Regions from separate parts of the Planococcus massiliensis genome, predicted to be linked through region 3. Evidence: a T-box and tRNA genes for the amino acid it is inferred to sense, from the RefSeq annotation. Region 3 holds a T-box; the other regions hold tRNA genes.

Region 1 (9,928 bases), 430 kb from region 3:
ATAGCTTATTTTAACCCGTTTTAATACAACTTTAAAACCAAATTTACAAAGCCTTAATAAAACAAAAAGTTATGAATTCAACGATTATTCTATTCGATTTTCTTTAATCTCCATTTCTGTAATAACGTAACAGCTGCTGATCTCCACTCGCCATTTAACTTACTCTTCATCTAAGAGAATTTCGCAAATTAGCTAGTTTAGTATAAATCATTCTATAGAAATTAGAAAGACTTTTATCTTCAATACTCGGGTTCCCGCCTTCACATTAACCGGTTGGAATTCTGCTCAAACATTACGCAAAGCATTTCTTCCTTCCCATGAAGGCAGATTGAAAACAAAAAAAGCCTTCACCATCCGAAGATGCTGAAGGCTTTTTGAAAGGACAGGCAGGTCCTTTCCATGATACCGGCGGTCGGGGTCGAACCGACACTCCCGTGAAGGAACGGGATTTTGAGTCCCGCGCGTCTGCCAATTCCGCCACGCCGGCATAATATAATGGAGGCGGCAACCGGACTCGAACCGGTGATAAGGGTGTTGCAGACCCATGCCTTACCACTTGGCTATGCCGCCAAAAATGTTGGAGCGGAAGACGGGGGTCGAACCCGCGACCTCCACCTTGGCAAGGTGGCGTTCTACCACTGAACTACTTCCGCAAAAGCTGGGGTACCTGGATTCGAACCAGGGCATGACGGGATCAAAACCCGTTGCCTTACCGCTTGGCTATACCCCAATAATAAGATGGGGCGGACGAGGGGAATTGAACCCCCGAATGCCGGAATCACAATCCGGTGCGTTAACCACTTCGCCACGACCGCCACTTTACTATTTTTATAAGTGCATTTAATTGAAATTAAAACATGGGGCGGACGAGGGGAATTGAACCCCCGAGTGCCGGAATCACAATCCGGTGCGTTAACCACTTCGCCACGACCGCCATCATATAATTTAAAAAATTGGCAGGGGCAGTAGGAATCGAACCCACATCGGAGGTTTTGGAGACCTCTGTTCTACCGTTAAACTATGCCCCTAAAAACTGGTGGTGGGGGGCAGATTCGAACTGCCGAACCCGAAGGAGCGGATTTACAGTCCGCCGCGTTTAGCCACTTCGCTACCCCACCAAAATGGTGCCGGAGAAAGGACTTGAACCCTCAACCTACTGATTACAAGTCAGTTGCTCTACCAGTTGAGCTACTCCGGCATGGAGATAAAAAATAAAAATATGGTGGGTCAGGACGGAATCGAACCGCCGACACTTAGAGCTTCAATCTAATGCTCTACCAACTGAGCTACTGACCCACATTTGAAAGATAAAAATGGCGGTCCCGACCGGGATCGAACCGGCGATCTCCTGCGTGACAGGCAGGCATGTTAACCGCTACACCACGGGACCATTTGGTTGCGGGGGCAGGATTTGAACCTGCGACCTCCGGGTTATGAGCCCGACGAGCTACCGAACTGCTCTACCCCGCGTGACAGGCAGGCATGTTAACCGCTACACCACGGGACCATTTGGTTGCGGGGGCAGGATTTGAACCTGCGACCTCCGGGTTATGAGCCCGACGAGCTACCGAACTGCTCTACCCCGCGATAATAATAGTTGAGTTTATTTCCTATATTATAGAAGAAACTCATATTTACAAGTTTTGCTTATGTATTGTAAATGGTGGAGGATGACGGGATCGAACCGCCGACCCTCTGCTTGTAAGGCAGATGCTCTCCCAGCTGAGCTAATCCTCCAGTTATATAATGGTGACCCCTACGGGATTCGAACCCGTGTTACCGCCGTGAAAGGGCGGTGTCTTAACCGCTTGACCAAGGGGCCATTGATTTGTAGTCTTCGTTTGGATAATGCTACTGGCGGAGAGCAAGGGATTCGAACCCTTGAGACGGTTGCCCGCCTACATGATTTCCAATCATGCTCCTTCGGCCACTCGGACAGCTCTCCAAAAGAATGGCTCCGAAGGTAGGATTCGAACCTACGACCATCGCATTAACAGTGCGGTGCTCTACCACTGAGCTACTTCGGAATAATATGGATCAGCCTGGCAACGTCCTACTCTCACAGGGGGAGCCCCCCAACTACCATCGGCGCAAAAGAGCTTAACTTCCGTGTTCGGGATGGGAACGGGTGTGGCCTCTTTGCCATTACTACCAGACTAATATTTATTTTGAAAGACAAGTTTTATTATACCAATTCTGACCGGTATTTCAAGCTTTTTTTGAAAAAACTTTTGCCTTATTCTTTCAAAACTGGATAGGCGACATTGAAACAGGTGAAACCGTTGGTTTCCGTAAACAAAGTTGGTTAAGTCCTCGATCGATTAGTATTCGTCAGCTGCACGTGTCGCCACGCTTCCACCTCGAACCTATCTACCTCATCGTCTTTGAGGGATCTGCAGGGCAGGTTGCCCACGTGTTACTCACCCGTCCGCCGCTAAACTGGAAGGAGCAAGCTCCCCCAGTTCCGCTCGACTTGCATGTATTAGGCACGCCGCCAGCGTTCGTCCTGAGCCAGGATCAAACTCTCCATTATAGAGTAGTGTTGATTGCTCAATACTGCTGGCGCATCGCCGCCTCCGAAAAGGCGCGCGATTCGCTTCGATCTGGCTGAGCCTGATCAGTAATTTATTGACGTTTTGCTGTTCAGTTTTCAAGGTTCATGTTTTGCCGTCCTGTAAAAGCGACTTCTCTAATTTATCATCGCTTCTCAAAAGAGTCAAGCACTTTATCACAATAATTATTTTCTCGTGAAATCGTTTATCTCTTAGCGACGTGTATTATCATAATATGGATCACGCTTCTTTGTCAACAGATTCTGCGAAAAAAATATGATTACTTATCTTCCCTTGCCTTAGCAGGATTCTTAAATCATTTCCCTTCTATATATGCTTCAATTTCAATAAAAAAACGAACCGATTTTACTTATTGAAACGATCGGCTCGTCGTGAACTTATTCTCTAATTAACTTTTCACATAATAATATCTATGGAAGATTCCATCACTTTTCGTATTAACACTTTTTACGAAAATTAATTCTTTGTCGACCAGGTATTCGATAAATACTTCTAAATCTGAAGAATAATTCCGAAGCTCTTCTTGTTCATGAAGCTCCTGGATCGTCCATTGGTCTTTGCCTGCCATGATCTCTTGAATATGACGAGCTCCGTCATTCGTACGAGAATGAATATAAAATTCACTGGCCAAAAATAAAAGCTCCAATCTTTTCTCAATGGATTCATCGCTCGTTACCAATTCTTCATAAAGTTTGTAAATGGCCGGCTCCATTTGTTTCACTTGAGTCCAAACGGTCACTTCGGGCGGCAAACCATTTTCCAGTACAGCTAATCGGGCTAAATGATGCAACGATTCTACAATATGGTGATAGGCATCCAAATAATTTCTTTCTTCGAAGAATACTTTCCCTTCCAAGTATCGGCGGATTAACTTGGCAAACTCCATCCCCATTTTGATCTTTCGTCCGTAGAAAGGAAAATCTTTCAACTCCCGTTTCAGCTTTTCCATAAATTCGTTGCGGTCGTAAATAATCTTCCCGTGAAATAGCCAGTCCACAATTTTTCGGTTCGTTCCTAGCAAAAGCCATTTATGCAATTGTTTTTCCGTGATAATGTGCATGGCTGCCTTTTTATCAAGATACGTATAATGTTTAGTGAAGACCGAAGTTTCATTCTCTTTTGTAATGATTAAAAGAATCGTATCAAATGTATCCGTAATCGGGCTTACCTTTTCTCTTTTTTCGACCACTATAACTCCCAACGTACTTTCCTGGCTGGCACGCTCTTGGTAAATCGGTCTAAGAATCTGCTCCATTGAATTCCACTCCTTGCATTCTATCGGACATGCAGTTATGTCAGCCCGCTTATTTCGCCACACACCGGCTCTTGTATTCTTTATTTCGACATATTTCTTTTAGATTCCTGCCTCTATGAATCATTATCACTTTTTCGATGCATTTATGATATAGTATGATGGATGCAAGGAGGAAATAAATAATGAAACCTTATAAAAATAAAATCAATCGCATTCGGACTTTTGCCCTGTCGCTGATCTTCATCGGCATTGTCATTATGTACGTCGGCATCTATTTTAGAAGCCACCCGGTTGTGATGGTGATCTTCATGCTGCTCGGCCTTATTGCCATCGTCGGAAGTACAGCTGTTTACGCATGGATCGGATTGCTCTCCATGAAAACCGTTCCCGTTGAATGCCCGAATTGCGGAAGACATACAAAAATGCTTGGCCGTGTAGACATGTGCATGCACTGCCGCGAACCTTTGACTATGGATCCTGCTCTTGAAGGAAAAGAGTTCGATGTCAATTACAATAAGAAAAATTCTAAATTATAATCATTGCCAATCGTTGGAGCTCCTAAATGCTCCAGCGATTTTTTTCTGCAAATCGGCATAAGAAAAACGAGCATGCAGAACATGCTCGTCAATTATTGGGCTTTTGCAGTTTTTTCAGAGCATTCCTGGCATGTTCCGTAAATTTCAAGACGGTGATAATCCACTTGGAATCCGGTAACATGCGAAGCAAGATGCTCCACTTCATCCAGTCCTGGGTAATGGAAATCTACGATTTTCCCGCAATCATTGCAGATCATATGATAGTGGTCGTTGGTCACAAAATCGAAGCGGCTGGAAGAATCGCCATACGTCAATTCTTTTACCAATCCCGCTTTTCTGAACACCCGTAAATTATTATAAACTGTTGCAACGCTCATATTTGGAAAAGTTTTCTCAAGCGCGCGATAAATGTCATCCGCTGTTGGGTGCATTGTAGAATGAATCATATACTCCAAAATCGCATGGCGTTGTGGAGTGATTCTCACACCTGTAGACTTCAAAGCATCAAGCGCGTCCTTTAATTGTCCGTCAGACATCGCTGTGCACCTCACTTCATAAATATTCTTATATTATAATCGTTATAATTAGTGTACTTAAAAAAGAGGGTGCATGTCAAGAAATCACTATATTGTCAAGCTTTCCAGGCTTTATCACCTAGTTACGACTGATGAAGCCCTTTCTCAATTTTCCCCAGGCGCTGATTGATCAACCGCGCAGCGACAAAGAGGAAATCAGATAAACGGTTCAGATAAGCCAATACATTCGGCGATACGGAGTCCCCGATGGAAATGGCTGCCCTTTCCGCTCTTCTGACCACTGTCCGTGCGACGTGAAGCGAAGCTCCTGCAGGATGTCCGCCGGGCAAAATGAAGTTTTTAAGTGCCGGAACTTCTGCATCGTATTGATCGATCCAGCCTTCTAGCTTTGTGATGTCTTCCTCTTTAAGCTTCCACTTGACTTCTTTGCCGGCAGGCGTTGCCAATTCAGCTCCAACATGGAATAATGTCGTCTGGATTTCATGAAAAGCGGATTCCAACTGTTCTTTTTCCTGAAAGAACTCATTGCTCATATGGCCTATTGCAAGGCCAATCATGGAGTTGGCTTCATCGCAAGTGCCATATGCTTCGACGAGCGCGTCATTCTTTGCAACCCGAGTGCCGTATACGAGGGATGTGGTACCTTTATCGCCTGTTTTTGTATAGATTTTCACAGTCAATACCCCTTTTCCATATTTACTTGGTTGGTAAGATCGGAATTATTTTCTAACCATTTTTTCAGGTTAGGCGCGAAAATTTCCAATGCCCGTTCCACGTAGCGGCCCGAATGGCTGGACACGTGAGGTGAAACCACCACATTCTCCATGCCCCACAAAGGGTGGTCTGATGGAAGCGGCTCTTGTTCAAAAACATCCAAGACCGCGTATCCAATTTCCCCATCGTTTAGCGCTTTTACCAGCACGTCATCCGGCACAAGGTCTCCTCTTCCGAAGTTCATAAAAATCGCTTGGGATTTCATCGCCTTGAAATGTTCACTGCCTAGCATTCCTCTTGTTTCTTCGGTGCTAGGCACAACTGAAATCACAGTATCCGCTTTTGGCAACACTTCCAGAATGTTTTCAAATGACACCATTTCATTCATATAGTCGGCTTGTTTTCCTGAACGGTTGCAGCCGATGGTGGATACGCCGAAAGCCTGAAGCAAACGGCCGATCTCACCGCCGATAGCCCCTGGGCCAATAATCAAAGCGGTAGAGCCGGACAATTCACTGGAACGGATTTTGCGATGCCATTCTCTCTGCGTTTGCTTTTCATAAATGGTTGGAAGAGATCGCTTAATCGACAGCAAATGCGCCAATACCGATTCAGCCATCGGTATTTTGTGGATGCCCCGGACATTGGACACGGTAATTCCTTTTTCGAGAATCGCTTTATGCGGCATTTTTTCTACTCCAGCACTTGCCACCATGATCCATTTTAAATTTGCCGCTTTTTCGATATCCTCAGCCGTTAAATCTTCTCCATATGTGACCACAATTTCTGCATGCGAAAGCCGAGATTTGTCTTGTTTCGTGAAATGGAAATCCACGTTCGGGAATTCCTTTTCCAGCATTTCCTGTTGATGGTCTTTTGGCACAAAAGTAAAAAGCACTTCCATTGTTTCCGCCCCTTTATTGATTCGTCAAAGATTTCAAGGTGTTGAGCACTTCTTCTATATGGCCATCCACTTTCACTTTCCGCCATTCTTTGACAACCGTTCCCGTTGGATCGATCAGGAAAGTCGAGCGTTCGATGCCCATAAATTCTTTGCCGTACATTTTCTTCTGTACCCAGACACCGTATTTCTCCGAAAGCGCGTGGTCTTCATCCACTAATAGAGAGAACGGCAAGCCGTGCTTTTCGATGAATTTTCCGTGCTGCTTTTCCGAATCGGCGCTGACGCCTAGAATCACGGCATTCAATTCGGAGAAATCTTTCTCCGCGTCGCGGAAATCGCACGCCTGGGTCGTACACCCGGGCGTCATGTCTTTCGGATAAAAATAAAGGACCACATATTTGTCTCCTGCAAAATCGGTCAAAGCGATGGTGTTGCCCGTTTCATTTTTCAGCGAAAAATCAGGCGCTTGCAAACCTTCAAATGTTGTCATCTTTACCACTCCTTTTCTACTATCTATCGTACCGGACAGCCGCGCCATATTCAATTTCTTTGGCGTTCTCCCCTAATATTGTCTACAATGAAGAGTAGACACAATTAGGAGGCTATCAAAATGAACCATTCTACATCTGAAAAATTGCATGAAGAAGCATTATTACATATCGTCGGCGGAGTCAATAGCCCGTCGCGCTCTTATAAAGCCGTAGGCGGAGGATCTCCGGTTGCCATGGAACGCGCAAAAGGCGCTTATTTCTGGGACGTCGATGGCAATAAATACATCGACTACCTGGCAGCTTATGGCCCAATCATTACCGGCCACGCACATCCGCATATTACAAAAGCCATTACGCATGCCGCTGAAACCGGCTTGTTATACGGAACACCGACACGCCATGAAGTCACTTTCGCGAAAATGCTAAAAGAAGCGATGCCGAAAATGGACAAAGTCCGTTTCGTGAATAGCGGAACGGAAGCCGTTATGACGACCATCCGCGTTTCCCGCGCTTATACGGGCCGCACAAAAATCATGAAATTTGCCGGCTGCTACCACGGCCATTCGGATTTGGTGCTTGTCGCTGCCGGATCTGGCCCTGCTACACTCGGGACACCCGACTCTGCAGGAGTTCCAAAGACGATTGCCGAAGAAGTGATTACAATACCATTCAATGATCCCGAAGCTTTCGCTGAAGCCATGGACAAATGGGGAGACCAAATTGCGTGTATTTTAGTGGAACCGATTGTCGGGAATTTCGGAATCGTTGAGCCGAATAAAGGCTTTTTAGAAGAAGTGCACCGCATCGCCAAAGAAAAAGGCGCTTTGATCGTCTATGATGAAGTCATCACCGCTTTCCGCTTCCATTACGGCGGTGCCCAGGATCTTCTTGGGTTAACGCCTGATTTGACTGCTCTCGGGAAAATCATTGGCGGCGGCCTGCCAATCGGGGCTTACGGCGGCAAAAAAGAAATTATGGAGACTGTCGCTCCACTTGGGCCTGCCTATCAAGCAGGAACTATGGCCGGCAATCCGGCGTCAATTCAAGCAGGCATCGCATGTTTGGAAGTCCTTCGCGAAGAAGGCGTCTATGAGAAAATGGACGAACTCGGCCGCCAATTGGAAGAAGGCATCTTGGCAGCTGCAGCTGAATTTGGCGTAACAATTACCATTAACCGTTTAAAAGGCGCTTTAACCATTTACTTTACGGACCAAAAAGTCGAAAATTATGAACAGGCAGAAGCAAGCGATGGTGAAATTTTCGGCCGGTTCTTCAAATTGATGCTGGATCAAGGCATCAACTTGGCGCCTTCAAAATACGAAGCCTGGTTTTTAACGACCGAACATACTGAAGAAGATGTGAAAACGTCGATTCAAGCTGTACGCGAAGCGTTCCGCCAGCTTTAAGCCAGAAACAAATGACCAAAGAAAGGGGTGGGTGGTTTTATGAAATTAGGTGCTCGTATTTTTAAAACAGGAATCGCGATTTCATTCGCCTTATTTCTTGCAGATATTTTGCAATTGCCTTCCCCTCTTTTTGCTGGGATTGCCGCTATATTCGCTATACAGCCTTCCATTTACCGGTCATTTTTGACCGTGCTCGACCAGATTTACGGCAATTTAATTGGCGCCGTCATTGCCTTTGTATTCGTTTTGACAATCGGCACCAATTATTTAACCATTGGATTGGCAGCTGTTTTGGCGATTGTCATCATGCTCAAGCTGAAACTGGAGAAGCCGGTGCCTTTAACGCTGGTCACGCTGATCATTATCATGGAAGCTCATGACCAAAACTTCTTGGAATTGGCGACACTTCGTTTCCTGACAATCTTGCTTGGGATATTAGCTGCATTTGTCGTCAATTTGATTTTCTTGCCGCCCAAATATGAAAATCGCCTTTTCGGTTCGATCCACGATGTCAGTGAAGAAGTGATCCGGTGGATTCGGGTCTCGATCCTTCATACTTCAGATTACACGTCGATTAAAGACGACATCGACAAGTTAGAAGACAAACTTTCAAAAGTCGATCAATGGTATACGTTTTACAAAGAAGAACGCAGCTATACCAAAAAGCAGCAGTATGTGAAAGCGCGCAAATTAGTGATGTATCGGCAAATGATTCTCACATCGAAAAAAAGCTTGGAGGTCTTAAAACGGCTTCACCGCTTTGAAAACAAGCTGACCGAGCTTCCGGAGCATTTTCACATGATGGTCCAGGAACAGTTGGAAAGGCTCGCCGGGTATCATGAACAGCTTTATATGAAATATGTCGGGAAATTAAAGCCCGAACATAATCTTGCTCTCGGCCCGGAAGCCGCTATGAAGCGAAATGAAGTGATGGGAATATTTGTAAAAGAAATCAATCTTGCTCAAGAAGAAAATGACAGTGAATTTTCCATTTATCATTTAATGCATGTGCTATCAGCCATCCTGGATTATGAAGAACAGCTTGAACATTTGGATTTGCTGATTGTTTCCTACCATAATTTCCATGCAGACGAGATTGAAAGCGATTTGGAAGATGTAATCTAATGCAGCAATAAAAAAGAGTGGCCAAGGGATATCCCCTGGCCACTCTTTTTTATTAGGATTTCATGCGAGGATCGAGTGCATCGCGCAGCCCGTCTCCCATTAAGTTAAACCCAAGAACTGTCAACATGATCGCTACCCCTGGGAAAATCATGGTCCAAGGCGCATTGGTCAAATAGGATCTGGAATCTGCCAGCATTTTCCCCCATTCCGGATCAGGTGCCTGCGCTCCTAATCCAAGGAACCCTAAAGCAGCCGCTTCAATAATAGCCGTTGCAATTGCCAATGTTCCTTGAACGATTACCGGCGCCATGGAATTCGGCAAGATATGCGAGAACAGGATCCGATTGTCTTTCATGCCGATCGCTTTAGCCGCCATGATGTATTCATC
Region 2 (9,928 bases), 230 kb from region 3:
GTGAAACCATTATGTTTGCAGGTACGATTGCTTTGAACAAATTCCTGGAAATGGGCTATCGCGGAGACTGGGGCACACATAATATCGAACATGCGGTATCAGCAGTTTATGACATTCCGCATGCAGGCGGATTGGCCATCCTGTTCCCGCAATGGATGCGCCACAATGCAAAAGAAAATCCAAGCAAATTTGCCCAATTGGCCGTTCGTGTATTTGATGTAGATCCGGAAGGGAAAACGGAAGAAGCGATTGCTTTTGAAGGAATCGACCGTTTACAGGAATTCTGGACTTCATTAGGAGCGCCGACGAAACTGGATTATTATGGCATAGACGATTCGAAAATCGATTTAATGGCTGAAAAAGCGATGGTCTATGGTGAATTTGGCAATTTTGCTAAATTAAATGGAGAAGATGTAAAACAAATTCTTCAAGCTTCACTTTAAGCATAAAAAAGACCAGGCATTGAGCCTGGTCTTTTTCTATGCTTTCGGTTCTCTAAGAGGTGGCAGGGATTCAGGGCGTGTGCTTAAATGTTTCCAATGTGTTTCGCCATCGTCTGCATCAAATGTTACAAGGACATCATCGACGCTTGGCTGGCTTAAAATAAGCTGTGCTAACAAATCCTGCAATTCATCTGCTTCTTTAATGGACAATTCAGGATCAATTTCAATTTTTGTTTCAACATGCAGAAACTCACCTTCTTTTACCACTTCAAGTTCTTTAATATCCCGCACCCCTGGGTGGTCTAACAGGACATGGGCAATGTGGTTGACCATTTGCTCATCCGTTTCGCCAATCGCACCGCGGGCATTTTCGAGAAACACCTTCATGACTACATAAAACATCATGAGGCCGATTGCGATGGAAGCAGCCCCTTCAATTGCAAGGAAGCCGGTAAAATGAGCAATTAGGACAGCGATCAATGCAAGTACGCCACCACTTGTTGCGACCAAATCTTCCATAAATACAAGTTTAGTAGCAGGCTTTGCACGGTTTAAATGGCCAAAGCTTGTCGTGACAGGTGCCATGATGCCGCCTTTAACTCCGGCTTCATGCAACACTTCTTTGCCGGCTTTATAAAGAACAGCAAATTCAAGAATAATGGCTATCGATAAGACCACAACACTAATGATAAATCCTTCAGCTTCAACTGGATGAGTCAGCTGATGCCAGCCTTCTACAATTGTTTCGTAAGCCATGATGCCAACGACCAAGACAGCTCCTAACAGCACAAGGTTTAAAAGCCTGCCAAACCCATTCGGAAATCTTTGAGTCGGCGCCTTTTTAGATAATGCAGAGCCGATGAAAACAAAATATTGGTTCGCGGCGTCTCCAATGGAGTGCATCGTTTCAGCAAACATGGCAACATTTCCTGTAAAGAAAAATGCAATTCCTTTCATAATTGCGATTACTGTGTTCATCACCGCAGCCAGCAATGATGGTTTGTTCCCGCCTTTTAATAATGTAAAAAATTCACTCATCCCAATTCCTCCTCAGCTGATCAATTCAATTTCCGCTTTCTCAACATGCTTTATTTTTAAAATCCTTTCATATAAAGCTACAGTTTCTGTCTCTTGCAAAAAAGAAGCGCGTATCGCAATTTCATGGCAAGGAAAATCTTCTTCTCTGTGTTGAAACAAAGACATAGCTTCTATAATAACGCCTTCTGACGTTATTTCTTTAATGGCCTCCTCAATATGGGAGGGGTCTGAAATGAAAATCTTGATATTCGCTTCTATTAACCGCAATCGCTTTGGCCCGAATTTGAAAAGAAGGGGAGGGACAACCTCGATTCCGATCAGGATAATCAGCACTGAAAATGCAGCTTCTACATAAAAACCTGCTGCTACGGCGATACCGATGCCGCCAGCACCCCAAATCATAGCAGCAGTAGTTAAACCAGAGATGGAATCATTGCCGCGTTTTAAAATAACGCCGGCACCAAGAAAACCGATTCCGGAAACAATCTGTGCAGCTAAACGCAACGGATCCATCGTGATATTAACATTCGCAAATTCACTCCCTTCTGCAAGATAAGCAGATTCAATTGATATGATGGTCAATAAGCAGCTGAATGTCGCGATGACGATGCTCGTCTTTAAGCCGACAGGTTTTCTTTTCAATTCTCGTTCAAGCCCAATAACTAAACTTAAAAGTGCGGCAACCAAAAGTTTGATAAAAGTTTCAAAGGAAGCGAGAGGAAGAAAGGTGAAAAAATCCATATCAGCACTCCTTTCAAATGATGGTTGATAAAGAAAGGGGGACATGTCACACTATTTAAAGTGTGAAACTTTGCATAAGCAATAGAGAGAAGAGGCGTCTTTATGGAAAAACCAGTTGTTCATCCTTTGATCCCAATCATCATTGGTGTATTCTCTGTCGCGCTGTCAGCGATTTTTGTAAAAATGACTTCTGCTGATTCAGGAGTCACTGCTTTTTATCGGATGCTTTTCTCCGTTCTACTTATGAGTCCGGTGTTCTTTATGAAATATACCCAGGAAATCAAGAAGCTAAGCAAAAAAGATTGGGCATTCACTTCAATAGCTGGGATTTTCTTAGCATTCCATTTCATTCTATGGTTTGAATCGTTGAATTACACCTCTGTTGCCAGTTCAACGGTTCTTGTTACCTTACAGCCTTTATTCGCATTCGCAGGAACCTATTTCTTTTTTAAAGAGAAGCTATCAGTTAAAACGCTCGTTTCTGGAGCAATCGCTGTACTCGGCAGTGTATTAATTGGCTATGGAGATTTTAAAATTAGCGGTTCCGCTTTATATGGAGATATATTAGCGTTGATTGCATGTGCCCTTATCACAGGTTACTTGCTATTTGGCCAGGATGTACGCCAAAGATTATCGCTCATCACCTATACTTTTGTTGTTTATAGCTTTAGTACAATAACATTGTTCTTCTATATAATTGCAAAAGGCGAATCTTTTGGCCCGTATCCTGCTTCCGAATGGATGTGGTTTTTACTTTTAGCGATTATTCCTAACTTACTTGGCCACACATTATTCAATTGGTCTTTGAAGTGGGTGAGTACGAACGTCATTTCGATCGCGATTCTTTTTGAGCCCGTGGGAGCTGCTATACTGGCTTATTTCATACTTGGAGAGCTATTAAGTTCTTCTCAAATTATAGGCGGAACAGTGGTATTATGCGGCATAATCTTATTCGTAGCAGACTACGGAAAAATAAAATCATTCTTTTTTAGAAAAAGGGGTTGATTTTCTGCGCTCGGCGGTTTATATTTATATATGTCCTTAAGACGACCGAAAAAATATTTTAAAATAGTATTGACAACAAGTCGGACCTAAGGTATATTAATAAAGTCGCCAATGAGTGCGGCGAACATGAACCTTGAAAACTGAACAGCAAAACGTCAATAAATTACTGATCAGGCTCAGCCAGATCGAAGCGAATCGCGCGCCTTTTCGGAGGCGGCGATGCGCCAGCAGTATTGAGCAATCAACACTACTCTATAATGGAGAGTTTGATCCTGGCTCAGGACGAACGCTGGCGGCGTGCCTAATACATGCAAGTCGAGCGGAACTGGGGGAGCTTGCTCCTTCCAGTTTAGCGGCGGACGGGTGAGTAACACGTGGGCAACCTGCCCTGCAGATCCCTCAAAGACGATGAGGTAGATAGGTTCGAGGTGGAAGCGTGGCGACACGTGCAGCTGACGAATACTAATCGATCGAGGACTTAACCAACTTTGTTTACGGAAACCAGCGGTTTCACCCGTTTCAATGTCGCCTATCCAGTTTTGAAAGAATAAGGCAAAAGTTTTTTTAAAAAAAGCTTGAAATACCGGTCAGAATTGGTATAATAAAACTTGTCTTTCAAAAACTAAAGAGTCCAGTGATGATGGCAAAGAGGCCACACCCGTTCCCATCCCGAACACGGAAGTTAAGCTCTTTTGCGCCGATGGTAGTTGGGGGTCTCCCCCTGTGAGAGTAGGACGTCGCTGGGCATACATACTGGAGGATTAGCTCAGCTGGGAGAGCATCTGCCTTACAAGCAGAGGGTCGGCGGTTCGATCCCGTCATCCTCCACCATTATTTTCTCTTTCGCCGGAGTAGCTCAACTGGTAGAGCAACTGACTTGTAATCAGTAGGTTGAGGGTTCAAGTCCTTTCTCCGGCACCACTTTTTGTGAGAGCCATTAGCTCAGTTGGTAGAGCATCTGACTTTTAATCAGAGGGTCGAAGGTTCGAATCCTTCATGGCTCACCATTTTAATTTCATTATTGCCACGCGGGTGTGGCGGAACTGGCAGACGCACTAGACTTAGGATCTAGCGCCTTCGGGCGTGGGGGTTCGACTCCCTTCACCCGCACCATTTTTGCGGAAGTAGTTCAGTGGTAGAACGCCACCTTGCCAAGGTGGAGGTCGCGGGTTCGACCCCCGTCTTCCGCTCCATTTTTTTGCAGCAATTCAAAGCCGACCCATGCCGGGGTGGCGGAACTGGCAGACGCACAGGACTTAAAATCCTGCGGTAGGTGACTACCGTACCGGTTCGATTCCGGTCCTCGGCACCATCTTTGTTTGCAGAAAAAAACCGTCAGGTTTTCATCATGAATAAGCGCCCGTAGCTCAATTGGATAGAGTACTTGACTACGAATCAAGCGGTTAGAGGTTCGAGTCCTCTCGGGCGCGCCATATTTTTATAAGAAGCATCTCAGTTCGGGAAGTAGCTCAGCTTGGTAGAGCACTTGGTTTGGGACCAAGGGGTCGCAGGTTCGAATCCTGTCTTCCCGACCATTCAATGGGGCCTTAGCTCAGCTGGGAGAGCGCCTGCCTTGCACGCAGGAGGTCAGCGGTTCGATCCCGCTAGGCTCCACCAACTATATATTTTAAAGATCCTGGCGGCGTAGCTCAGCTGGCTAGAGCGTACGGTTCATACCCGTAAGGTCGGGGGTTCGATCCCCTCTGCCGCCACTTTTTTAGGACCTTTAGCTCAGTTGGTTAGAGCAGACGGCTCATAACCGTCCGGTCGCAGGTTCGAGTCCTGCAAGGTCCACCATTTATCTATTATCACGGAGGAATACCCAAGTTTGGCTGAAGGGATCGGTCTTGAAAACCGACAGGGGAGTCAAATCCCGCGGGGGTTCGAATCCCTCTTCCTCCTCCATCTTTATAAAAAATGTGTGGACTATCCTTTTAAAAACTTCTATATAATAGAAGAAACTAGTAAGACTATCATTATCGCGGGGTAGAGCAGTTCGGTAGCTCGTCGGGCTCATAACCCGGAGGTCGCAGGTTCAAATCCTGCCCCCGCAACCAAATGGTCCCGTGGTGTAGCGGTTAACATGCCTGCCTGTCACGCAGGAGATCGCCGGTTCGATCCCGGTCGGGACCGCCATTTTTATCTTTCAAATGTGGGTCAGTAGCTCAGTTGGTAGAGCATTAGATTGAAGCTCTAAGTGTCGGCGGTTCGATTCCGTCCTGACCCACCATTTATGCGGGTGTAGTTTAGTGGTAAAACCTCAGCCTTCCAAGCTGATGATGAGGGTTCGATTCCCTTCACCCGCTCCATTATACATATGGGCCTATAGCTCAGCTGGTTAGAGCGCACGCCTGATAAGCGTGAGGTCGATGGTTCGAGTCCATTTAGGCCCACCATTCCGAAGTAGCTCAGTGGTAGAGCACCGCACTGTTAATGCGATGGTCGTAGGTTCGAATCCTACCTTCGGAGCCATACTGGGGAAGTACTCAAGTGGCTGAAGAGGCGCCCCTGCTAAGGGTGTAGGTCGGGAAACCGGCGCGAGGGTTCAAATCCCTCCTTCTCCGCCAGTAATTGGCCCCTTGGTCAAGCGGTTAAGACACCGCCCTTTCACGGCGGTAACACGGGTTCGAATCCCGTAGGGGTCATATAAAAGTGCCATGCATTCAATTGCATGGCACTTTTTCTTTTGTTCAAAACTTTACCTTAACGAATGGCTGTTTCTTTAGATGAAAAAAGAGGTTCTTCAATTAAGAAGAACCTCTTTTTTCTATAGTAGATGATGAATCAAGAGCCCAATCCCAAGCAGGAAGGCAAATAAAGTATTGGTAATTCCTGTTGCCTTCATTGCTGGCATAACTTCAAGCGGCGCAGTATAGCGTTTGAAAGTTTTCACAACATTGAATGCTTTAGGGGCACTTAGAAATACTAAAAGGGTCCACGGGGTTAAATCATTGAAAATCACTAAAGCCAAGATCCATAAATATGAAATAGCAAAGAATGAAGCCAGAATCATTACTCCGACCGGTCTGCCTGTCAGGATAACCAATGTCTTTCGGCCGCTTGCAGCATCTCCGACCATATCACGGATATTATTAGTCATCATGATCGCTGCAACTAATAAGGTGCTTGGTACGGCTAGCAATGATGCTTCTACTGTGACAGACATCGTTTGGATATAGAACGCAATAATTACAATTAAATAGCCCATAACGACTCCTGAGAACAATTCACCAAATGGGGTATAAGCAATAGGAAATGGGCCACCTGTATACAAATAGCCAATAGCCATCGCTGCACCGCCTACGACGAGCAGCCACCAACTGGTTTGAGAGCAAATCCAAATGCCGATAACAGCAGCGATTAGATAGAGAAGCAAAGCAAGTGATAAAACAGTTTTGGGTTTGACCCCGTTCCGGACAATAGCACCGCCGATACCGACAGATTTTTCATTATCCAATCCACGGGCAAAATCATAATATTCATTGAACATATTGGTTGCCGCTTGAATCAATAAACTCGCAATCAGCATGGCGAGAAATAATCCCCAATGGATATCGGTATAATTGATGGCGATCATGGTGCCTAAAAATACGGGAGCAAACGATGCGGTTAATGTATGTGGACGAGTTAATTGCCACCATACGCGCCAGCCGCTGTCTGCCTGAATGGAATGTGTCATGTTGTGTACCTCTCCTTTAATTCTTTCCACCCTTTATTGTACTTCAAATTCACGGTAAATACAGCATATGGTGTGCTGAAATTGGAAGAAAAGAGTATGATAGAGGGTAGAGATTTAAAAAGTGAACTATCACGTGTATTTTGCATTTAAATGAAAAACGGAGGTAATTTGATGAATTCACAGCAGTATTCATCGCCGGAAAATTTTACGGATACGCGTTACTTGGCGTATCGATTTTATACGGAAACGATTGAGGTATCCAGAATGTCGGCTTTGGCTTTTTTTGAAGCGGGTGAACAGCAGTTTAAAGGGAAACGGATGTTTTGGCAGAACCGGGAAAAGACGTTTACGTGGGTCGGTCTTGGACATGCGCATGTAATATCAGCCCATAGCCCGCACGGCCGCTTCGAGCAAATTAAAGAAGAGTGGCAAAGTTTATGCAAACAAATTGTCAATGAAGAGCGGGAAGTTCAGCCCATTCTTTTCGGCGGCTTCTCTTTCGATCCGTTAAATGAGAAAGATAGCGTATGGACAAAATTTCCAGAAGCCTATTTTGCTGTGCCGACTTTTCAAATGATTATTAAAGGTGAACGGGCATATGTCAGTATCCATCTCATCACAAAGGATAAAGATACGTTTACTGCTTTTGATGCATTGCGTAAAGAACGGGATCGATTAATCCATTCCGCTCAAGTATCAGAACTCAAAAAATACCGTAAACCGCTAGTCGTTAAACGGACAGAACTGAAAAAAGATGAATATCTTGATTCCATTAAAAAAGTGACGGCTGTTATTAAAGCGAAACAGGCGGAAAAAGTCGTAATTGCCCGAGCACTAAAGCTGAATTTTGATCAGCCTTTGGCACCGGCATCTGCTCTTTCCCAAGTTTCAGAAGAACAGCCGGAAAGTTTTCTTTTCGGAATGGAAGCTGAAAATCAGTTTTTCTTTGGGGCGACACCTGAACGATTGGTTAAAGTGGAGGACCGCCAAGCACTGTCAACTTGTTTAGCAGGATCGACTCCACGCGGCAAAACGGTAGAAATTGATGCCGCACTTGGCAATGAATTACTAAATGATAAGAAAAACCGTTCGGAGCATCAATTTGTCGTGAAGATGATCAGCCAGGTATTCGATGCACATAGTTCGAAGATGTTTGTGCCGAAAACGCCGAAGCTGATGAAAATACGGGATATCCAACACCTTTATACGCCAGTCGAAGGGGAGTTGAAAGATGGATCCAATCTATTGGATCTTGTACGGGATCTGCATCCGACGCCTGCTCTTGGAGGAGAACCGAAACAGGAGGCGATGAGTTTGATCCGCCAGTACGAAACGATGAACCGGGGCTATTATGCTGCTCCTGTTGGCTGGATCGATGCAAAAGGCGACGGCGAATTCGCTGTCGCAATCCGTTCAGCTTTGCTTGATGGAAAAGATGCTTATTTATATGCGGGTGGGGGAATAGTTGAAGATTCCCATCCGGAAGCAGAATATGACGAAACATGGGTTAAATTCAGACCGATGCTCCGTGTACTTGGAGGTCAAATGAGTGACGAATCGTAAATCATTAACAGAGTATGTATCAGCTTTTACCCATTCACTCGTCCATCTTGGAGTGAAAAATGTAGTTATCAGTCCAGGTTCCCGTTCGACGCCGCTTGCTTATGCGTGTATGAAACAGGAGGGCTTGACGGTTTACCGTCAAATCGATGAACGTTCAGCAGCTTATTTTGCTTTGGGGATGGCGAAAGCTTCCGGCAGTCCAGTGATGCTTCTTTGCACATCTGGAACTGCTGCAGCTAATTATTTTCCTGCCATTGTAGAAGCGTATTATGCACGAGTTCCTTTATTGGTAGTGACGGCTGACCGTCCGCACGAATTGCGCGAAGTGGGTGCGCCTCAAGCGATCAATCAAATCAATCTGTTTGGCTCCCATGTGAAGTGGTCAGCAGATTTGCCGATGCCGGAACCGGAAAATCAATTGAGTTTTCTTTCCCGGCATTTGCACCGTTCGATTGCCACAGCGAAAACGGCGCCAAAAGGCCCTGTACATTTAAATGTGCCATTCCGTGAACCATTGCGGATCGATTTTGAGCAAACCTATGAAAGCCCGGGAGAGATGATGCATTTTACCGGGGAGTTTGTCTTGAATGAAGAAACCAAAACGTTCCTTCAAAACCTAATGGCTAAAGAACGGGGCTTATTAGTAGTCGGTGAAATGACAGAGCGGATGCCTTCGGAATTTTGGAAGTTTGCTCGAGAATTAAATTGGCCGATTTTAGCTGATCCTTTATCCAATCTTCGTTCAGGGGTTAAGGCCGAGGACCGGCATTTAATCATTGATGCCTATGACGCTTTATTGAAGAATGGGGAATTTAAAGAAGCCGTGGTCCCTGATACAGTGATTCGGATTGGCCCGCAGCCAGTTTCGAAGCCGTTGACATTATTTTTGGCAAGCGTTAAACCGGAAACGTATGTTGTTTTTGATGAAAGTCCGATGATGCGCGATGCGCAGTCTGTTGTAACCCATCACATCCAAGCGCCTCCAACAGAATTATGGAAGCTTGGACTGGAGGCACGGCAGCAGCAGGGATTTACCGAGAAATGGCAGAAAGCATCGGCGCTGTATTGGGAAATTGTTGAGCAGCATTGCCAGGATGAAATGGATGAAGGGGTTCTTGCTAAAGTGCTGTTCGAAGAATTAGATGCTTGCGATTTGATCGTTGGCAGCAGTATGCCGATTCGGGATGTAGATACATTCTTCCGTACGAACGGGCGAGATGCCATGATTTATGCAAACAGGGGAGCTAACGGAATCGACGGAGTCGTTTCTACGGCATTCGGTGTACAGGCGGCTTCCAAACGCCCTGCTTATTTATTGATAGGCGATTTGTCGTTTTTGCATGATATGAATGGATTGATTGCATCTAAAATGCAAGAAACGGATTTGACAGTGGTCGTCATGAACAATGACGGCGGCGGAATTTTCTCTTATTTGCCTCAATCGGAAGAAGAGCGGCAT
Region 3 (9,928 bases):
GCCCAAAGAACTGTTCTTCTGTTGTTTGAATTCGGCATAGCATCTTCTCCCTAGCTGATTTTGCGCGAATTAAGGCTAAACCCTTAGCGGGCGGCGCTTTTATAGTTAGCAAATACCTTAAATTTATCATTCCGTAGAATTGACAATAAATTCATTGAACCCGTGACTATTGTCATGACGTTTATACCTTGTACAGGTAATATATCATATTGATTTTGAATTGTCTTTATTTTACTTCTACTTTCTTCAAATAAAGTATTAGCTTCCAATGCACGCTCGCTTTCGAACGAGATAAACGTGAACCGATCGCTGATCGCTTCCAGTTTTCGCAAGATTTCTTTATAGTTCTTATCTTTTAAAATTCCTACCACAAAGTGAATTTCTTTTGTCGGAAATTGTTCTTTCACCGTTTGGATCAGCGCTTCAACGCTTTCAACATTATGCGCAGCATCCAAAACCAATCCCGGATAAAGTTCTTCGAAGCGAAAAGGAATGCTTGCTTTCGATAGCCCGGCATTCGCTTTTTCTGGTTCGAATGTCAACAGCAGTATTTCCTTCGCTGCCTCCACTGCGAGTTGGGCGTTTCGGATTTGATGCTCCCCTTTCAGTTTTAATTCTACCGTAATCGGCTCTTTAGCTTTGATGACTTCGGAATGGAGTTTGTCAGCGTTTTCATTTACTACTGCCATTGCGGCTTCTGGGAGATTGCCGACAACAACGGGTTTCCACTTTTTGATAATCCCAGCTTTATGCCAAGCAATTTCTTCCAGTGTATCGCCGAGAAAAGCCGTATGTTCCATCGAAATAGACGGAATGATTGAAAGGAATGGATCGATGACATTCGTACTGTCGAAGCGTCCGCCCATCCCTGCTTCGATAATCACGGCGTCAAGCGGATGTTCACTGAATATCAGGAATGCTGCAGCCGTCAACAATTCGAAATCCGTCAGCGGCGTCCGGAGAGATGCGAGCCGGTTCATCGTGCGGTCCATTTCTTCTTCTGGAATCGGCTCACCGTTGATCTGGATTTGGTCATGGAGGTCTTCAATTTCCGGAGAGAAGAAATTGCCGACCGATAACCCGTGCTCACGCAGGATGCTTGCCAGGAAAGTGGCAGTCGAGCCTTTGCCGTTTGTGCCGGCAATATGTATGAATGTTCCTTTTTGATGGGGATTGCCTAATTCTTTTAAGGCAGCTGTGATGGCATGCAGGCCGGGTTTGATAGCAGCTTCTGTCTGGATGTTCCATTTCTTCTTGTAGGTATCGAGTCCATTTATCATTTTTACCCTTCTTTCTCCGTTAAACGTGATACACTTTTTTTAAGATTAATTATACCATGAAGGAGAACTGGAAATGACAACATGTTGGGTAATTTATAACGGAAGTCTGGTCTCCGATAAATTCGCTGACCAAGCCCGCTTAACAGCCGATGCGGCGGAACGCGCAGGTGTATCCGCCACAATCATGAAAAATTACGAGGCGATGATGGACCTCTCTCTCCCATCCGATCTTCCGGATTTTGCGGTGCTCCTCGACAAAGACATTCTGCTTGGCTATTTCCTGAAAAGCCGTGGTGTGCCTGTCTATAACGACCCGGCGATCATCGACCTTTGCGACAATAAAGCGAAGCAGTATATCCAACTGGCGGCGAATGGCCTCCCGATGCCGCGGACCATCGTCGCACCGAAAGTCTATCCGAATTTCTCGATTCTGGAATCCGGTTATTTCGAACGCGTAATCGATGCCTTGAAACTGCCGATGATCATCAAAGAAGGCCACGGCTCCTTTGGCATGAAAGTCTATCTAATCGAAACGGAAGCGGAGTTTTACGAAAAAGTGGAATCGCTTCGCGGCATCGATTTCGTCTTTCAGGAATTTATTGCATCGAGCCGCGGACGCGACATTCGCGTGAATGTGGTCGGCGGTGAAATCGTCGCCGCAATGTACCGCCACTCCGTAACGGATTTCCGGGCGAACATCACGAACGGCGGCACCGCTTCTCCGGTTGACTTGACCGAAGCGCAGCGGAAAGTTGCACTGGAGGCAGCCAATGCTGTCGGTGCAGTTTTTGCCGGCGTCGATTTGCTGTTTGATGAACAGGAACAGCCGCTCGTGTGTGAAGTGAATGCCGCTGCCCATATCCGCAATATCTTGAATGTCACGGGCATCAATGTCGCGGATGCCATGATCACATTCATATTGGAGGACTTGAAATGATTCTTTTATACGAAACAGCGGATGCTCAGCGCAATAAAGGATTTATCGATGAGCTGCAGAAGTTCGGCAGTTTTGAGCTCGTGTGCTGGGACGATTGGTCGAATGAAGGATTGGGTGAGCTTGCCGAAAAGCTTGAAGGTTCGCTCGTTCTGTTCAGGGTCCGCCGCCCTTCTGCTGCACGGTTCTTGGAGGACCAAAAAATTCGCTTGGTCAACCGCGCCGAAGTGAACCGGATCGCCAATGACAAGTGGCAGTCGTATCAGTTCATGCAATTAATGGGAGTGCCCGTCATTCCAACTTACCGGGAAGCGATAGAATTTCCGTGTGTGGCGAAAACAGCGGACGGCCACGGCGGCACTGGCGTAGAATTGGTTCACTCGGCGGATGAAATTCCCGCTGAAGCTTCGATTTTCCAGCCCGTTATTGAACATGGAGCGGATGTCCGCGCTTATGTCATTGGAGACGAAGTAGTTGGTGCCGTGGAGCGGAGTTCTGCGGATTCGTTCAAAGCGAATTATTCGCTCGGCGGCAAAGCGGAGAAATACATCCTTACTGCGGCGCAGGAACAGGACGTATTAAAAATTGCCCGTGCATTGAAAAGCGATTACATCGGCGTTGATTTTCTTTTATTGCCAGACGGACGGCATGTATTCAATGAAATCGAAGATCCTGTCGGTGCCCGTTCGTTTTATGAAACGCATGATGAGAATATTGCCGAGTTATTGGTGCAGCATCTTCAGAAATTGGAGAAAGATGCCCCTTTCCGCCCGCTATGAAAGTCCGCTGCTTGCGGACTTTTTTTATGGGACAGGGGAAATTGCAGGGACGGAGTTGATTGTCCTACAGAATGACTATTCTGTAATGAAAGCGGGTATCTTACTAAGTGGACAAAAAATGCCAGGAGGGATTCGATGAAAATTCAAGCAGCAGTGACGCACGGGTTGGGTGAAGATTTTACATTTGAAGAAGTGGAACTTGGCGAACCGAAAGACCATGAAGTATTGGTGAAAATCGTGGCGACTGGCGTTTGCCACACAGATGCCGTTGCCCGGGATTTGGGTTTATCGCCTTTTCCGGCGGTGCTCGGCCATGAAGGAGCGGGCATTGTGGAAAAAGTCGGGTCAGCGGTTACGACGATTGAGGCCGGTGACCATGTCGTTTTGTCGTTTGCCTATTGCGGCCATTGCGAGAATTGCCTGAACGGCCATCCGACGGTATGCCTAAATTTTAACGATTTGAACTTTGGCGGAAAGATGCAGGACGGCACAAACCGGATTCACCATCATGACCATGCGGTTTCAACGTTTTTCGGGCAGTCGTCGTTCGGTACGTTCGCAGTGACCAATGAGCGGAATGTCGTCAAAGTCGACAAAGAAGTGGATTTGACCCTGCTCGGGCCGCTTGGATGCGGAATTCAGACAGGAGCCGGGACGGTATTGAACCGCTTGAAGCCGGAATTCGGCTCTTCTATTGCTGTGTTTGGCAGCGGTGCCGTCGGATTGAGTGCCATCATGGCCGCGAAAATTGCCGGCTGCCTCAATATCATCGCAGTCGATATCCACGACAACCGGCTGGAGTTGGCGAAGGAACTTGGCGCCACTCACATACTGAACGGCAAAAATGTGGATGTCGTTCAAGAGATCAAGGCAATTACGGGCGGCGGCCTGCATTATGCAGTAGAGACGACCGGTGTTCCTCCGGTCGTTAAACAAGCCATCCATTCGCTTCGCCCACTCGGTGCTTGTGCAATCGTCGGAGTGACGCCAGAAATGACTTTTGATGTCCACAACGACATCATGGCAGAAGGGAAAACCGTGATGGGCGTAATCGAAGGCGACTCGATCCCGCAAGTATTCATTCCGCAGCTCGTGAATTATTTCAAGCGCGGCCTGTTCCCGTTTGACAAACTGACGAAAGTATATGATTTTAAACAGATCAACGAAGCTTTCGAGGATTCGAAAAACGGTTCGACCATCAAGCCGATTGTTAAAATTGCTGAGTAATAAAAACGCTCCTGAAATGCATTTCGGGAGCGTTTTAATTTTATATGGAATTCGGCTGCAGCTCATTCATCGCCATTGCTCCCCTCTTCTTTAGTTTCAAAATTGGCGCATGGCTGTATTATTAAACGCATGAAGAGAATATTGTGGAATTGTTGATGCAGCATCTTCAGAAATTGGAGAAAGATGCCCCTTTTCTCGTGTGATGGAAGTTCGCTGATAAAGCGGGCTTTTTTATTTTGCTTTTCTGGGTAAGGCCGACACAATTGAAGTTGAAACTCGATTAGTGTCAGAAGAAACTCCCATAGTGTCAATAGAACTCCGATGAGTGTCGAAAGAAACTCGGGTAGTGTCGATAAAGAGTCAAATAGTGTCAATAGCACATGGAAATCGGGTGTGGATGGCTAACTAAGCACCCCTCACTTCCGTTTTTGATGAAAACTTGTTGCTTACAGGCTTTTTTTATTTGCTCGGATTGGATCAGTTGTCGATAGAAAGTGATTTAGTGTCGATAAAGAGCCGAGTAGTGTCAATAAAACTCAAAAAAGCCGGCCACCCTCAGATTCGAGAATGGCCGGCTTTTAGCTATTACAGATTTTTTAATTCTTCCATGCGTTTTTCAACAGTTGCGTGCTTCTCCAAGTAGTCGGCTTCTTTTTTGCGTTCTTCTGCCACTACCGTTTCCGGTGCTTTGGAAACGAAGCGTTCGTTCGACAATTTGCCTTGAACGAGTTTCACTTCTTTCGCCCATTTCTCAAGTTCCTTTTGAAGGCGCGCAAGTTCAGCGTCAACGTCGATCAAGCCTTCAAGCGGCATGAAGAGTTCTGCGCCAGATACCACAGCGGACATTGATTTTTCCGGTGCTGCGATGTTTTGGCCGATCGTCAAGGTTTCCGGGTTGCAGAAACGCTCGATGTACGCTGCATTCGTCGTCAAGACATTATGCGTATTTTCGTCTTTAGCCGAAATCGTCAATGGCACTTTCTTGCTCATCGGCGACTGCACTTCTGCACGGATTGTGCGAACAGCGGTGATGATGTCCATCAATAATTTCATGTTCGTTGACTGGCTTTCTTCGGACAAGGATTCATCCACAACCGGCCAAGCAGCAATCGTGATCGATTCGCCTTGATGCGGCAAGTTCTGCCAGATTTCTTCCGTAATGAACGGCATGAATGGATGCAACAGGCGCATTGTGTTGTCGAGTACATATGCAAGAACCGAACGCGTCATCCGCTTCGCTTCTTCGTCTTCCCCGTACAATGGCAATTTCGCCATCTCGATATACCAGTCACAGAAATCATCCCAGATGAAGTTGTAAAGCGAACGGCCCACTTCACCGAATTCATAACGTTCTGCAAGATGCGTCACTTGTTCAATGGTTTCATTCAAGCGAGTCAAGATCCATGAATCGGCGACTGACCGTTTGCCGGAAAGATCAATTTCCTCATACGTCATGCCTTCCATATTCATCAATGCGAAACGGGAAGCATTCCAGATTTTATTCGCAAAGTTCCAAACCGATTCCACTTTTTCCATCGAGAAGCGGAGATCCTGCCCTGGGCTTGAAGCCGTTGCCAGGAAGTAGCGAAGCGAATCCGCGCCGTATTCGGCAATGACGTCCATCGGATCTACCCCGTTGCCAAGCGATTTCGACATTTTTCGCCCTTCCGCATCACGAACGAGGCCGTGAATCAATACGTCTTTAAACGGTTTTTCTTCCGTGAATTCAAGCGCTTGGAAAATCATGCGCGAAACCCAGAAGTTGATGATGTCATAGCCGGTTACAAGTGCGTCTGTCGGGTAGTAGCGTTTCAGTTCTTCATTGTCTGCATCCGGCCAGCCAAGCGTAGAGAACGGCCACAAGGCAGATGAGAACCAGGTATCCAAAACGTCTTCGTCCTGCGTCCAGTTTTCAGCGTCCGCTGGTGCGTCCATGCCTACGTAAATTTCACCGGTTTCGTTATGATACCAGGCGGGAATTTGATGGCCCCACCACAATTGACGGGAAATGCACCAGTCGCGGATGTTTTCCATCCAGTGAAGGTACGTCTTTTCAAAACGGTCCGGCACAAAGTTTACGCCTTCTTCGCCTTTTTGAAGATCCACCGATTTTTGTGCCAATGGCTTCATATCTACGAACCATTGCGTCGATAGATACGGCTCAACTACGGCACCGCTGCGCTCCGAATGTCCAACCGAATGCATATGCTCTTCAATTTTGAATAAAACATCCATATCCTGCAGGTCTTTGACAATTTGCTTGCGGCATTCGAAGCGGTCGAGCCCTTCGTATTTGCCGGCGTTTTCGTTCATCGTGCCGTCTTCGTGCATGATCAAGACGCGCTCAAGATTGTGGCGATTGCCGATTTCAAAGTCATTCGGGTCGTGAGCAGGCGTAATTTTCACCGCACCGCTTCCGAATTCCATATCCACGTAATCGTCCGCAACGATTTCCATTTCGCGCCCAACAATCGGAAGAATGATTTTCTTGCCGATCAAGTGCTGGTAGCGCTCATCTTTCGGGTGAACCGCGACCGCTGTATCGCCAAGCATCGTTTCCGGACGCGTTGTCGCGATTTCGATATGCCCGTTGCCGTCAGCGAGTGGATAGCGCATATGGTAGAACGCGCCTTGCACATCTTTGTAGATAACTTCGATATCGGAAATGGCGGTTTTCGTCGCCGGGTCCCAGTTGATGATGTATTTGCCGCGGTAGATGAGTTTTTTCTCATACAATTTAACGAATACTTCTTTAACTGCATCCGACAAACCTTCATCCAACGTGAAACGCTCGCGGGAATAGTCAAGCCCGAGGCCGAGTTTCGACCATTGTTCACGGATATGGCCAGCGTATTCTTCTTTCCATTTCCATGATTCTTCCAGGAATTTCTCGCGTCCAAGGTCGTAGCGGGATTTGCCTTCTTCACGCAATTTCCCTTCCACTTTCGCCTGCGTCGCAATTCCGGCGTGGTCCATCCCCGGCAGCCATAATGCATCATACCCCTGCATGCGTTTCATGCGCGTCATGATATCCTGCAGCGTTGTGTCCCATGCGTGCCCAAGGTGCAATTTCCCCGTAACGTTCGGCGGCGGAATCACAATCGTGTATGGCGTTTTGCCGCTTTCCGGTTTCGCTTCAAAAAATTTGTTGTCGATCCACCACTCGTAGCGGCCTTTTTCAATCCCTTGCGGATCATACTTTGTCGGCATTTGTTCAGTCATTGAAATTCCTCCTTTTAAAATAAAGTACGGACTTGAGCGTGGCGCGTTGTTTTCATAACTAATAATGAAAGAATTATTAACTTTCATGACCACATATGTTGAACTAAAGTATTAGCTGTTACAAATCGCTTCGGCGCTTTGGGCATGGCTCACACAATAAGCCGAGAAGAGCACTCGTCTTATTGCTCCGCCTAGCCCCTGGACGCGCCGGCGCTAAGGGATGCCTTGATATGGAGCAAAACAGCGGAGACTCCTGCGGGACCAGCGAAGTGCTGAGATCCACTCGGGCGTATAGCCTGAGTTAGCTTAGCGCGAGCCCGCGGAAAGCGTAGCTGTTTTGCGGAATATCATTTTGTAAAACTATTTATTTCAACATATGGTAGTAAGTTATGCAGTAAAGCAATGAATGCTTTCGCAGAAAAGTAGAGCTGCTTTGCGTAATATCCTTCCACTCCTTTAGAAAACAAAAAAACCCCTTCGTCTGAAAAGGACGAAGGAGTTGTTCGCGGTACCACCTTTATGCGCAAGTTAAAAAAACCTGGCTCTCAAGTTCGATAACGGATTTCACATCCGGTCCCCGCTACTCCAATTTCACGGAAACTGCTCCGAGGTGACATTCAAATGCTTGTTCATGAAAGCCTTTCACCACTCGGCCTTCTCTCTGAAATGCACGCACATTTTACTATCCTCATCAACACATTAATTATTTACTTGAATCCATTGTACTCAATTTGCGCTTTTAGCGTCAAGCTTTTTCACGATAACGGCCACAATCGGAGATGCGACGAGCAGGATAAAGAACAGGCGGAATAAATGAAAACTCGTAATGAGCGCCACGTCCGCTCCAGCATCAAGCGCTGTAATCGCCATTTCCGCCATGCCCCCTGGCGCTGCACTCAAGAAGAAGTCGAGGAACAGATACCCTGGAAGCCAGCTCGTCAACAGGAACGCGATGACAGTTGAGAAAACGATCAGCAGCACATTGTTCACCACAATGGCTGCACCCAGGCGGATGTTCATCTTTTCACGAACCTGCTCCATTTGAAGGCCCAAGTTTGCCCCGATGAAAATTTGCGCCATGGCAATCAGCCAATACGGCATTTCAACGAGCACTTCCCCCGTGATCGTCTGCATGCCCGCCATCGTCAGAATGGGTGCGAGCACTTCCGCTGCCGGGAATCCGATTTTTTTCATGCCGAAGTAAATCAGGATGCCCGCAGCAATCGCCAAAAAGAAATGGCCCGGTGCGAACGAAAATTCCTGCGAGAGGATTTCGCCCGCTTCCCGTCCATTTAAAAACACTGTCAAAAACGGCACAATCGTGACGACCAATAGGATACGGAACGTCTGCATCATCGTTACGACGGTAACATTCGCGGACTTGACGTCTTCCGAAATGACAACCATTTGCGATAAGCCGCCTGGCATGGAACCAAGCAGGCTCGTCGCCAAGGTTTCATTCGCCATCTTGCGGAAAAGCAGGCCGAGAAGCAAAGAAAGCGCGACAACGGAAAGTGTCAGAAAGGCCATGAACGGCAAATCAAACCACATCAAAAACACCGCTTCCCGTGAAAACGACGAACCGATTTGGACGCCGAGAAGCACGAGGCCCGCCACTTTCAAAAATTTTGGCCAGTAAAATTTCAGTTTTGTAAATTGATTTAAGATCAAGAGCACGAACATCGGTCCGAGCAGCCAAGGCAAAAACATGCCGACAGCTTCAAATAAAGCCCCTGAAGCAATCGCGATCAACGCAGTTAAAATAAACGGTCTCACTAAATTTCCTACTTTCACTACTTAAGCTACTGTCCATTCTACACTAAAAGAGAAGCGCTATGGAGTTTATGAGCAGTTTTCCGCGTTCTATGAGCATATACTCAGATTCTTTGGACACTCACCCTATTTTATTCCACAAAAAAGAGCGGCGGATTTATCAAAATCCGGCCGCTCTTCTCTTTTCTTCTTAACGTGCTAATTTGGCAAATACGTTGTGGAAAGCTTCCACAGTTTTTGCGATGTGGTCTTCTGTATGGGCAGTTGATAGGAACATGCCTTCAAACTGGGACGGCGGCAGGAAAATGCCTTCTTCCGCCATCAAACGGTAGTAGTCGGCAAATAATGCCGTATCGGATGTTTTCGCTGATTCAAAATCAACGACGTCTTCATTCGTGAAGAAGAAGCCGATCATCGAACCCGCACGGTTAACGGTATGCGGGATGTTGTATTTCTCAGCAGCCGCACGGAAACCGGCTTCCAGCTGGTCACCGCGTTCAATGAACGTTTCATAGCTTGCTTCATTTAAACGGCTTAAAGTTTCATAGCCAGCTGTCATCGCAAGCGGGTTGCCTGAAAGTGTCCCTGCTTGGTAGATGGAACCGCTTGGCGCCACTTGTTCCATGATTTCGCGTTTGCCTCCGAATGCACCGACCGGAAGCCCGCCGCCGATAACTTTGCCGAGGCACGTCATGTCCGGCGTTACGCCGAAA

What was found. The T-box of region 3 lies ahead of BN1080_RS09850 (valine--tRNA ligase). A T-box ahead of a tRNA ligase gene usually reads a tRNA of that ligase, here a tRNA-Val.
Region 1: it has a tRNA-Val gene. The T-box ahead of BN1080_RS09850 (valine--tRNA ligase) is inferred to sense a tRNA for this amino acid. The anticodon was not compared.
Region 2: it has a tRNA-Val gene. The T-box ahead of BN1080_RS09850 (valine--tRNA ligase) is inferred to sense a tRNA for this amino acid. The anticodon was not compared.

The regions. Positions count from the first base shown of each region.
Region 1 is NZ_CCXS01000001.1:2,431,039-2,440,966, forward strand. It holds tRNA gene BN1080_RS12135 (tRNA-Leu) at 404-487, opposite strand; tRNA gene BN1080_RS12140 (tRNA-Cys) at 497-570, opposite strand; tRNA gene BN1080_RS12145 (tRNA-Gly) at 579-653, opposite strand; tRNA gene BN1080_RS12150 (tRNA-Gln) at 659-730, opposite strand; tRNA gene BN1080_RS12155 (tRNA-His) at 740-815, opposite strand; tRNA gene BN1080_RS12160 (tRNA-His) at 859-934, opposite strand; tRNA gene BN1080_RS12165 (tRNA-Trp) at 955-1,028, opposite strand; tRNA gene BN1080_RS12170 (tRNA-Tyr) at 1,035-1,118, opposite strand; tRNA gene BN1080_RS12175 (tRNA-Thr) at 1,123-1,198, opposite strand; tRNA gene BN1080_RS12180 (tRNA-Phe) at 1,221-1,296, opposite strand; tRNA gene BN1080_RS12185 (tRNA-Asp) at 1,315-1,390, opposite strand; tRNA gene BN1080_RS12190 (tRNA-Met) at 1,394-1,470, opposite strand; tRNA gene BN1080_RS12195 (tRNA-Met) at 1,511-1,587, opposite strand; tRNA gene BN1080_RS12200 (tRNA-Val) at 1,662-1,737, opposite strand; tRNA gene BN1080_RS12205 (tRNA-Glu) at 1,748-1,822, opposite strand; tRNA gene BN1080_RS12210 (tRNA-Ser) at 1,856-1,945, opposite strand; tRNA gene BN1080_RS12215 (tRNA-Asn) at 1,953-2,027, opposite strand; rRNA gene rrf (5S ribosomal RNA) at 2,041-2,156, opposite strand; gene BN1080_RS12225 (nucleotidyltransferase-like protein) at 2,962-3,828, opposite strand; gene BN1080_RS12230 (YgzB family protein) at 4,011-4,364, shown strand; gene perR (peroxide-responsive transcriptional repressor PerR) at 4,457-4,900, opposite strand; gene BN1080_RS12240 (cob(I)yrinic acid a,c-diamide adenosyltransferase) at 5,023-5,574, opposite strand; gene BN1080_RS12245 (D-2-hydroxyacid dehydrogenase) at 5,577-6,518, opposite strand; gene bcp (thioredoxin-dependent thiol peroxidase) at 6,532-7,008, opposite strand; gene BN1080_RS12255 (glutamate-1-semialdehyde 2,1-aminomutase) at 7,129-8,415, shown strand; gene BN1080_RS12260 (FUSC family protein) at 8,455-9,540, shown strand; gene nikC (nickel transporter permease) at 9,593-9,928, opposite strand, start outside.
Region 2 is NZ_CCXS01000001.1:2,228,439-2,238,366, reverse strand. It holds gene BN1080_RS11145 (iron-containing alcohol dehydrogenase) at 1-443, shown strand, start outside; gene BN1080_RS11140 (cation diffusion facilitator family transporter) at 480-1,481, opposite strand; gene BN1080_RS11135 (MgtC/SapB family protein) at 1,494-2,222, opposite strand; gene BN1080_RS11130 (DMT family transporter) at 2,325-3,227, shown strand; rRNA gene rrf (5S ribosomal RNA) at 3,858-3,973, shown strand; tRNA gene BN1080_RS11120 (tRNA-Val) at 3,983-4,058, shown strand; tRNA gene BN1080_RS11115 (tRNA-Thr) at 4,073-4,148, shown strand; tRNA gene BN1080_RS11110 (tRNA-Lys) at 4,159-4,234, shown strand; tRNA gene BN1080_RS11105 (tRNA-Leu) at 4,256-4,340, shown strand; tRNA gene BN1080_RS11100 (tRNA-Gly) at 4,346-4,420, shown strand; tRNA gene BN1080_RS11095 (tRNA-Leu) at 4,451-4,539, shown strand; tRNA gene BN1080_RS11090 (tRNA-Arg) at 4,584-4,660, shown strand; tRNA gene BN1080_RS11085 (tRNA-Pro) at 4,686-4,762, shown strand; tRNA gene BN1080_RS11080 (tRNA-Ala) at 4,769-4,844, shown strand; tRNA gene BN1080_RS11075 (tRNA-Met) at 4,866-4,939, shown strand; tRNA gene BN1080_RS11070 (tRNA-Ile) at 4,948-5,024, shown strand; tRNA gene BN1080_RS11065 (tRNA-Ser) at 5,040-5,132, shown strand; tRNA gene BN1080_RS11060 (tRNA-Met) at 5,208-5,284, shown strand; tRNA gene BN1080_RS11055 (tRNA-Asp) at 5,288-5,363, shown strand; tRNA gene BN1080_RS11050 (tRNA-Phe) at 5,382-5,457, shown strand; tRNA gene BN1080_RS11045 (tRNA-Gly) at 5,463-5,536, shown strand; tRNA gene BN1080_RS11040 (tRNA-Ile) at 5,547-5,623, shown strand; tRNA gene BN1080_RS11035 (tRNA-Asn) at 5,625-5,699, shown strand; tRNA gene BN1080_RS11030 (tRNA-Ser) at 5,704-5,794, shown strand; tRNA gene BN1080_RS11025 (tRNA-Glu) at 5,801-5,872, shown strand; gene BN1080_RS11020 (1,4-dihydroxy-2-naphthoate polyprenyltransferase) at 5,995-6,906, opposite strand; gene BN1080_RS11015 (isochorismate synthase) at 7,078-8,469, shown strand; gene menD (2-succinyl-5-enolpyruvyl-6-hydroxy-3-cyclohexene-1-carboxylic-acid synthase) at 8,456-9,928, shown strand, end outside.
Region 3 is NZ_CCXS01000001.1:1,999,171-2,009,098, forward strand. It holds gene BN1080_RS09820 (sensor domain-containing diguanylate cyclase) at 1-38, opposite strand, end outside; gene BN1080_RS09825 (bifunctional folylpolyglutamate synthase/dihydrofolate synthase) at 84-1,280, opposite strand; gene BN1080_RS09830 (ATP-grasp domain-containing protein) at 1,354-2,217, shown strand; gene BN1080_RS09835 (ATP-grasp domain-containing protein) at 2,214-2,993, shown strand; gene BN1080_RS09840 (NAD(P)-dependent alcohol dehydrogenase) at 3,129-4,220, shown strand; gene BN1080_RS09850 (valine--tRNA ligase) at 4,806-7,442, opposite strand; T-box leader at 7,926-8,146, opposite strand; gene BN1080_RS09855 (AbrB family transcriptional regulator) at 8,169-9,218, opposite strand; gene hemL (glutamate-1-semialdehyde 2,1-aminomutase) at 9,406-9,928, opposite strand, start outside.